4 regions of the Virgibacillus sp. JSM 102003 genome follow, and region 1 is predicted to be linked to each of the others. Evidence: predicted binding sites of a transcription regulator. Region 1 holds the regulator's gene; each other region holds the start of a gene.
The links. The regulator Rex, encoded in region 1, represses fermentation and respiration genes when NADH is low (regulators of the CRP and FNR family bind a similar motif). The targets are predictions, from matches to a motif close to TTGTGAAATATTTCACAA.
Positions count from the first base shown of each region.

Region 2: ACE1TG_RS14400 (hemerythrin domain-containing protein) is a predicted target of Rex. The motif match lies at 1,011-1,028, and genes of this name have one in related genera.
Region 3: ACE1TG_RS04045 (cytochrome c oxidase subunit 2A) is a predicted target of Rex. The motif match lies at 1,154-1,171, and genes of this name have one in related genera.
Region 4: ACE1TG_RS17560 (TIGR04053 family radical SAM/SPASM domain-containing protein) is a predicted target of Rex. The motif match lies at 1,434-1,451, and genes of this name have one in related genera.

Region 1 is NZ_JBHFQH010000009.1:171,263-173,468, forward strand. Features, by position in the region: gene ACE1TG_RS11855 (MDR family MFS transporter) at 1-531, opposite strand, end outside; gene ACE1TG_RS11860 (redox-sensing transcriptional repressor Rex) at 579-1,208, opposite strand; gene moaC (cyclic pyranopterin monophosphate synthase MoaC) at 1,211-1,705, opposite strand; gene ACE1TG_RS11870 (ABC-F family ATP-binding cassette domain-containing protein) at 1,840-2,206, shown strand, end outside.
Region 2 is NZ_JBHFQH010000013.1:53,507-55,712, forward strand. Features, by position in the region: gene ACE1TG_RS14390 (hypothetical protein) at 1-73, opposite strand, end outside; gene ACE1TG_RS14395 (hypothetical protein) at 102-422, opposite strand; gene ACE1TG_RS14400 (hemerythrin domain-containing protein) at 459-875, opposite strand; gene ACE1TG_RS14405 (acylphosphatase) at 1,254-1,523, shown strand; gene ACE1TG_RS14410 (DUF362 domain-containing protein) at 1,555-1,797, opposite strand; gene ACE1TG_RS14415 (M14 family metallopeptidase) at 1,945-2,206, shown strand, end outside.
Region 3 is NZ_JBHFQH010000002.1:316,151-318,356, forward strand. Features, by position in the region: gene addA (helicase-exonuclease AddAB subunit AddA) at 1-960, shown strand, start outside; gene ACE1TG_RS04045 (cytochrome c oxidase subunit 2A) at 1,234-1,377, shown strand; gene ACE1TG_RS04050 (cytochrome c oxidase subunit II) at 1,390-1,851, shown strand; gene ACE1TG_RS04055 (cbb3-type cytochrome c oxidase subunit I) at 1,867-2,206, shown strand, end outside.
Region 4 is NZ_JBHFQH010000019.1:21,096-23,301, reverse strand. Features, by position in the region: gene ACE1TG_RS17565 (YrhK family protein) at 1-225, shown strand, start outside; gene ACE1TG_RS17560 (TIGR04053 family radical SAM/SPASM domain-containing protein) at 253-1,377, opposite strand; gene ACE1TG_RS17555 (DUF2249 domain-containing protein) at 1,665-1,904, opposite strand; gene ACE1TG_RS17550 (Crp/Fnr family transcriptional regulator) at 2,102-2,206, shown strand, end outside.

The DNA.
Region 1 (2,206 bases):
TACTCCTAAAACAGCAAATGGCAGATTAAATAGAAAAAGAAATTGCCATGCAAGAAACTCGATAACGACTCCGCCAACGGTTGGTCCAATTGCAGGTGCTACCATTGCTGCAACACCATAAATACCAACGGCGAGACCTCGTTCATTTTTGGGAAATGCGTTAAAGATTAGTGCCATCGCTATTGGCATCATTAGGCCACCAGCAGTACCCTGAATAGCTCTTGATACAATCATCATACCTAAATCAGACGATAAAGCCCCTGATATCGAGCCAATCATAAATATGATTAGCCCTATTATGTAAATACGCTTTTTCCCGAAACGGTCACCCAAGTAACCTGTTAGTGGCATTGTCATTCCCATCGATACCATGAAAATCGTCAGCAGCCAACTAACCGCTACAGCATCAACTTCAAATAATCGCATAAAGGTTGGCAACGTTGGGTTTAGCATGCTGTTATTTAAAATTACGGTAAACGTTCCAAACAATACTGACATTACTACAAGCCATTTAGAATCTATCCTTCGCATTGCAAATTGCCTCCAGTAACTGAAGTTAATGGACCTGAATTTTAATTCTAATCCAATGGATAATGTTTTAAGAAGTAGACTAACGATTGTAATTCTACTGCTAAATCAATATGATGAACACGAATTTTCTCAGGAACCGTAATTCTTGCAGGAGTAAAATTAAGTATCCCGGAAACGCCATGATCAACAAGTCTGTTTGTAATGGTTTGTGCTTCATTCGCTGGTACAGTTAAAATTGCCACACTTACCCCTTTCATGTTCTCCTCCAGGTCTTCAATATGGTATATCGGCACTCCGCCAATATCTGTTCCAATCTTTTCAGCATTGGTATCAAAAGCCTTTACTATTTTTGTATTATTATTTTTCATAAAATTATAATGTAAAAAAGCAGTCCCGAGATTTCCTACACCAATAAGTGCGACTTCAGTAACCTCATCCTGGTCCAATGTCTTTCGGAAAAATCCAAGCAAATATTCGACATTATAGCCATACCCTTTTTTCCCCAATGCACCAAAATAGGAAAAGTCTCTTCTGATCGTAGCAGAGTCTACCTTTACTGCCTCACTCAGTTCTTTTGATGATACGCGTTTTTTCCCTTGGTGATTTAAATTATTCAAAAACCTGTAATACAATGGCAGCCGCTTAGCCGTCGCCTGTGGAATTTGATTTCGCTCCATCATTACTCCCCCTGATCTTCACGATAGTAATCTCCTGACTTACCGCCTTTTTTCGACAGTACATATGTTGGACCGATTACCATCCCTTTATCAATTGCTTTACACATATCATATATCGTAAGTGCCGTAGCAGAAGCAGCTGTTAATGCTTCCATTTCAACACCTGTACTTCCTTTGGTTTTGACGAATGCCTGTATCTGCAGGACATATGTATCGTTATCAGTCTCCCAATCAAACGAAATATCAATTCCTTTTAATTGTAAGGGATGGCACATCGGTATCCAGTCAGATGTTTTTTTGGCAGCCATTATTCCGGCAACTTGAGCAACCGACAGCACGTCTCCCTTGTTTATCTTGTTCGTGGTTATCTTTTGATAAATTTCCTTGGTTACTTGAACGCTTGAAATAGCAGTTGCTGTCCGTTCGGTTTCACTTTTTTCACTAATATCAACCATTTTTGCTCTGCCTTGTTCATTAAAATGAGTAAAATCCGCCATCTTCTCAACTCCAAGCTAAGTCTTATTAAGACCCATTCTATCAGAAAAAAACAGATACGTCGTGATTTATTTCACAATATGATTGCTCAGTCAATTCATTATACGATACACTTGTATAGGATGAGGTGAACGAAATGATTATTATGCAAATGAATGGTCTGTCCAAATCATTTGGAGCAGATGAAATTCTATCAAATATAAAGATTGAAATAAAAGATAAAGATCGTATAGCGATTGTTGGCAGAAATGGTGCAGGCAAATCAACATTATTAAAAATAATGGCTGGTGAACTTTCTCATGATGAAGGTGAATTGTTTAAACCAAAAGACCTGACTACAGGCTATCTGTCACAGCACACTGGACTTGAATCTGACAAGACCATCTGGAATGAAATGGTAGAAGTCTTTGAACACTTGCTTATTAAGGAGCAAGAACTTCGCAGTCTGGAAAAAGAAATGGAACGATCTGCAACGCTTTCTGATGCAAACTATGAACAGCTTC
Region 2 (2,206 bases), on a different contig from region 1:
CAAATCGCATCTTAAGTATTGCAATTAAGTCTTCTCGATCCTGAACATAACTAGCACCGTCTTCAAACAACATCTAAATTCCCCTTTTCTCGCTGAAGTTATTACATCTTCATCATTTTAAAATAATCTGCTATCATAACTTCTTTGCAGGCTTCTCCAAGTTCTTTTGAAAAGTCTGTTATTTCTTCATCCATTTTTTCAACAGCATCATGTGAAAAAGATTTCGATTTTTGGTGAGCGAAGCCTTCTCCATAATAAAAAATGAGTTGGTATTGTTCTGTATCTTTGATGACGTGTGCCTGGATATCATAAGGGTGTATATTATAATGCTTTTCCACTTCTTCCATTAAAAAACTGTATACATCCGGTAAAGCAACTCTTAAGAATTGTTCGTGTTCGTTCTGGATCTGTTCTGATTCCATATCAACTCACCTCTAAAGATTTTATATGATCTATGATTAATGTTCTGGAAGTACTTCCATTTCCTTTTGGTTATGAAGTTCATCAACGATAATTAATGATTGAAATTTTTGGACCACCTCATCGTTTATTCCATCATTTTTGAGGATGGACTTAATATCATTGATTATGATCCTTAACAAATTATGATCCCTGGTTAATGCAACAATATCCTCATTTAGTTCAGGCTTCTCTTCTACTAATTCCTTATACAATCCTTCTTCTTCAGCTTCAGCATGTCGAAGTGTTCTTGTTTCCCATTGTTCGACAATCACATAAGCAAGTTCCAACGCCTTTTTTGTATGATTATCGTTAACCAGCTTATCAAGGAAATTCGTCATTTCAATTGCTTCGTTTAATGCTGCTTCATGAATGGCTTTATGACTATCGACATGTTTTAATGCTGGACCAGACATAAAATAATCACCTCTTTGCGTGAAATTTATTATTTTATCGTTTATAATTTCAGATAGAAACTTATTCCATCTATTAAAATCAGCATATCATGTATCAATTAGCTGGACAATAAATTGTGTCGAAAATTTGGATTTATGTGATAATTGTCACATAAATATTGTTTTTGCAGATAATAATAATATAATACTTTCTGACTGCATGAGCGCAACTAAGAATTCCACCATTAGGGTATGGCGATGAATCAATTTTTCCAAAATTCGTCTAGTTGTTAGTAATAAGTTGTGAATAGATAGTTGCGAATGAATATATTCCATTATGTTGTTACAGTTATGTAAAAAATATGCAAAAAGGGAATTTAATGTAAAGGAGGGACTATAATGCTTGTACATGTGACTGTGAGTGGACGAGTTCAGGGAGTTGGTTTCAGATATACTACACAGCAAATAGCGATAAAATATAATTTAACTGGATGGGTTCAAAATCAGCCTGATGGTACTGTTGAATTGGAGGTTGAGGGTAATAAGAGTAGTGTAGATACATTCTTGAAAGCGTTGGAAGATAGTAATAATCAATTCATTCGTATTGATGATATGAATGTAGAAACATTAAAGGATAATAAGGATTATAAAAGCTTCATTATAAAATAAAGCCGCTCTCTTATGAGTAGCGGCTAATAATTTATTGTTGATCTTCAAAGAATTTACGATTTAAAGCGATGTATTCATTTTCCTCTTCTGGAACTTCATCTTCCATATATATAGCTTCAACCGGACAAACCGCTTCACAAGCTCCACAATCAATACATATATCCGGGTCGATGAAGAACATATCTTTTCCTTCTTCTATACAATCAACAGGGCAAACTTCGACACATTCGCCTGATTTTTCATCCTTACAAGGTGATGTAATAATAAATGCCAAGTAAAACTCCTCCTTAAATTAAAGGCAAAAATATTTATTCATACAATAATATTACAGAAACTTATCTATTCTTTCAAGCTAATTAAACACATAGTTAGGCTTTTATACATATTATTTATTATTCAATAAATCGAGGAGCGAATGTATATGGAAGTATTCATCCGACCAAATGATTCGTTATGGTATTATAGCCAATTATTCGATATTCCACTCATATTAATTAAACAATCGAATCCACAGGTCAATGCAAATCAATTATTGGTGGGACAAAGTATTAAAATGCCAGGATACACACCAATCAAGCATCAAATAAAGAAAAATGATTTGATATGGAAAATTGCAATGGAAAATAATATTCCGATAGATTTGCTATTCTTAATGAATCAGTCAATCGATCCAGCCAATCTTC
Region 3 (2,206 bases), on a different contig from region 1:
TGGGTGGGTCCTGCTTTAATCCGTCACAAACAGAATGATGTACTGCGGACGATGGATATTGACGATGCAGTATTGGATGAGATACAAGTTGATCCGTCAGAATGGAATGTTTCGATTGTTCACGGAAGTTCATTAACTAATTTGGACGAAACAGTTACGGAAGCTGACCTGGAACGTAAGGAAAATATTGTGAAGTGGCAGAAGCTTGATTTGGATGACAATGGACTGGATGAAGCGGTTAACGACCGCCTTTCCTATACGTATCCATATCTTGAAGCTGCAACTTACCGTGCTAAACAAACCGTAACAGAAATTAAACGGCAGCGTGAGATTAAGGATGAATACAGCGGTGATCAGCTCATTCAAACGTTTCATGCACCAATCGTAAAGCGTCCTGCATTTATGCAAAAACAAAAACCCATAACAGCAGCAGAGCGTGGTACCGCAATGCATACCGTCATGCAGCATATACCAATGACGCGGCCAATGAACGCATCTGAAATAGAAGATTTTGTAGAACATTTGGCTGAACGGGAAATCCTGACAAAGCAGGAAGCAGAAGTGATTAATATTGATGCTGTTGAACAGTTTTTTACGACACCAATTGCGCAATTAATGATGGATTCTGCGGTTATCTATCGTGAAATACCATTCAGTATTTCGCTTTCTGCAAAAAAAGTCTATGCAAATTGGACTAATGATACGGATGAACAAGTATTGGTGCAAGGTGTAATTGACTGTGTTATACCAAAAGAGGATGGATGGATCATTCTTGACTATAAGACGGACGCAATTACCGAGGAAGTAACGGATCGCGTAAAAGATAAACTATTAGACCGATATGAAGTACAAATGAATTTGTACAAACATGCGATTGAACATATTTGGTATGAGCAAGTAAAAGAGACATACCTTTATTTCTTTTCTAAGCAGCTCTTATTAGAAGTTAATAAAACATAAATCCTTTATTAGGAATCCTTTTAACGTTTTTTAATAAATATAATTTCCGAAAATGTGACGAAGCGGTTACAAATTATAATGGTTACATTTAAAGAGCCAAACCCTGTTATAGAAGGGGTTTGGCTCTTTAATTTTATTCGAATTCGCGGTAAATAATCACCGGGAATTTGCCTGTAACTAAAATCACATTTGCGTGTGATTTAGTTCACTTCAGTAATTCAGGTAAAAAAATAAGATGTAGTAGAAAGATAGTTTACAAGGAGGGGATTTGTGATGGAAGCAGCAAAAACGAGTACTCCAGTCGAAAATAAAGAAGAAAAATCATTAAAAGGTACGATGATCTCCGTGTTATTTGTCTTAGGAGTCATCGTTGTTATGTGGGTAGGAGTCTTTTGGCTATATATGTCCAGAGTATAGGAGGGAAATGATATGCATCGATTAGAAGAAATTTGGCTTGGATTAAGCGCCGGTATTTTAATTTTATTTATGGTAGTAGTTGGTTATCAAACATTCGCGTTAGGTATGGGGCCACCAAGTAACAAGGATACGATTGATCCTGAACAAGTAGATCAGACAGCTCCATTTGATGAGCCTGGTGTAAAAAAGGTTGGAGAAAACGAATATGAAGTTATTATGACATTACAAGCATTTGGCTTTAACCCTAGTGATATTGAAGTTCCAGCTGGAGCAGAGGTGACATTTACGATGACATCAAAAGATGTTGTACATGGTTTTCAGGTTGCTGGAACAAATATTAATGCGATGGTAATGCCGGGTCACATCCAGAAAATAACACACACATTTGAGGAACCAGGCGAGTATCTAGTGTTATGTAATGAATATTGCGGTGCGGGGCATCAGCTAATGTCCACGACAATCACGGTGAAGTAAAGGAGGTAAAGTCAAATGGAACAATCAGTAAGAGAAACATTTCGCGAGAAGGCGAATAAAGGATTAGGCGTAAATCCTCTGGATGCAAAAATATCGAAATCATATTTATCAGTAGCCTTTATTACTTTGCTTATTGGCGGGATTTTAGGACTAGTACAGGGACTTCAGAGGGCAGGTCTTCTGGAATTGCCGACATGGTTGAATTATTATCAAGTATTAACAGCACACGGTATTTTATTAATTCTTGTTTTTACAGCTACTTTCACAATCGGATATTTATATGCAGTATTATCCCATACATTAGAAGGACTACTTCCAAAAGTGCGCAGAATGGCTTGGGTAGGACTTTCACTCA
Region 4 (2,206 bases), on a different contig from region 1:
GGAACCTATGAACTATCATTTAACAAAAAATATCGATTGATCAGTTTATTGAATGACTTCACACTTGGACTTTGGTTCTTGATTGGAAGTGTGTTTTTTCTTTTTGAACCTTTAAAAACTGCAGGTGCCATTTTATTTATTGTTGGAAGTGCCCAGTTACTGGCCCGGCCGATTATAAAAATAGTACATGCCTTTCAATTTCATCATAAAAGAAAAAACTTCTAGCCATCACCTGCTAGAAGTTTTAGTGGTTTAGTTAACTTGTTTCTTCTTTTTCCGCATTGTTTTTGGAATATAAACACAATATGGCTCACTCTCCATGTAATCACCGGTAATGTTGTATGCCCTTGATCTTGACCCGCCACATACATGGCGGAACTCACATACCCCACATTTTCCTTTATATTTATCTGGGTCACGCAAATTTTGAAATACCTCTGACTCGCGGTAAATCGTTGCAAGTGGGGTCTCCCGTACATTTCCGGCTTTTATCGGTAACAAGCCACTTGGAAGAACATCTCCTGTATGTGAAATAAACACAAATCCGTTCCCATCATTGACCCCTTTAGGTGCACGGCCGAGCCCATCAATTTGACCTGTTTTGCCACTCATTAATGCATCTTCATAACGAATCGCATCATCATGATCTTTATTCTCGCGCATTTTTCCTTGAATAACAACACGACGATAATGCTGTGCTGCGGTTGTTTTTATATCGTATGGAACACGTTTTGACAGTTTATAAAGCCACCGTAAAACTTTCTCATGCTCAGCAGGTGAAATCATATCACTTTCTTTCCCGCGACCAGTTGGCACAAGGAAAAATACACTCCAAAGCACACAACCTAATTTCTCCACCATCTCGGCCATTTCATCCAAATAGTCGACATTATATCTTGAAATAACCGTATTTATTTGGAGGGGCATTTCCAGCTCATGTAAGTAGTTTATCGCATTCATCGTTAAATCGAACGAACCTGACGTACCGCGGAAATGATCATGAACCTCTGCACAATGTCCATCAATGGAAAATGCCCATCTTGCCAGACCAACATTTTTTGCCTTTTCCATTGCTTCTTTTGTTACATTGGGTGTTGCTGATGGTGTCATCGAAACACGCACACCTTTTTTCACCGCATATTCAGCGATATCAAAGACATCCGGACGCATTAATGGGTCACCGCCAGTAAAAACAAGCATCGGATTATTCATTTCATATATGTCATCAATTAATTTTTTACCTTCTTCAAACGTTAATTCCAGCGGGTGCCGATGGTATTGTGCTTCTGCCCTGCAATGCAGACATTTCAATTCACAGGCACGTGTCAATTCCCAAATAACGATAAACGGGTTTTCATTGTAATCTTGTGGAAACATGTTACACCTCCTAAATTAGTTGCTGCATTTAGCTTACCTATTTTCCTCATGACCAGATGTGACATTTCTCACTAATATGCAAATGTCATAAAATCGCCATTAGAAAACTTGGTATTCGTTTAAGGGATTCTTATGAAAGTGTATTTTGCTTTCTTAAACCCCCTTATACTCTGGAGTGCAAGCCTTTGGGCGAATTGCCTTCGTTACACTTATGCAGTAAAAAAGTAATTATACATTCTTACCTGCAAATTAAAACCCTTGGAATGATCACCAAGGGCTCAATTCATTTACTGTTTACCAATTGCTACACGCCAGAGTGATGGTCCTTCTTCTAAGTATTCCCACGTAAATGTATCTTCACGTTCAATCATGAACTGATAGTGAAGCGGTTTTGGATTATGATCATTGGAAAGCTGCATAAACTCTCCTGATTTCAGCTCATCAAATACTTCAAATATCTTCTGATGTCTAAACCTTGGTTCGATTTCCGGTGCGTGAATTTTCACTGCAAACTGCGTATCATTCATTTTATTTCCCCCTTAAATTGGAATTTGATAACCTTTAACCAACTACATCATAACGGTAAATTCTAGTCTTCGTTGTGAGTGAGAACACACCTTGGCATGATATTTATCACGCGCTCAAAAAGTTTTCACATTTGCTGATTATAAGTACCCATATAACGTGTTAGAATGTATATAAGTGTTAGTTTGTGGAAAGGAGCATGACTGTGAATACTCAATCCATTCAGGAACTATTACAAAAAGTTCCATTATTTAAAGATCTGACAGACTACGAAATGGAACCAATTGTTGACTTAGCCAAACAC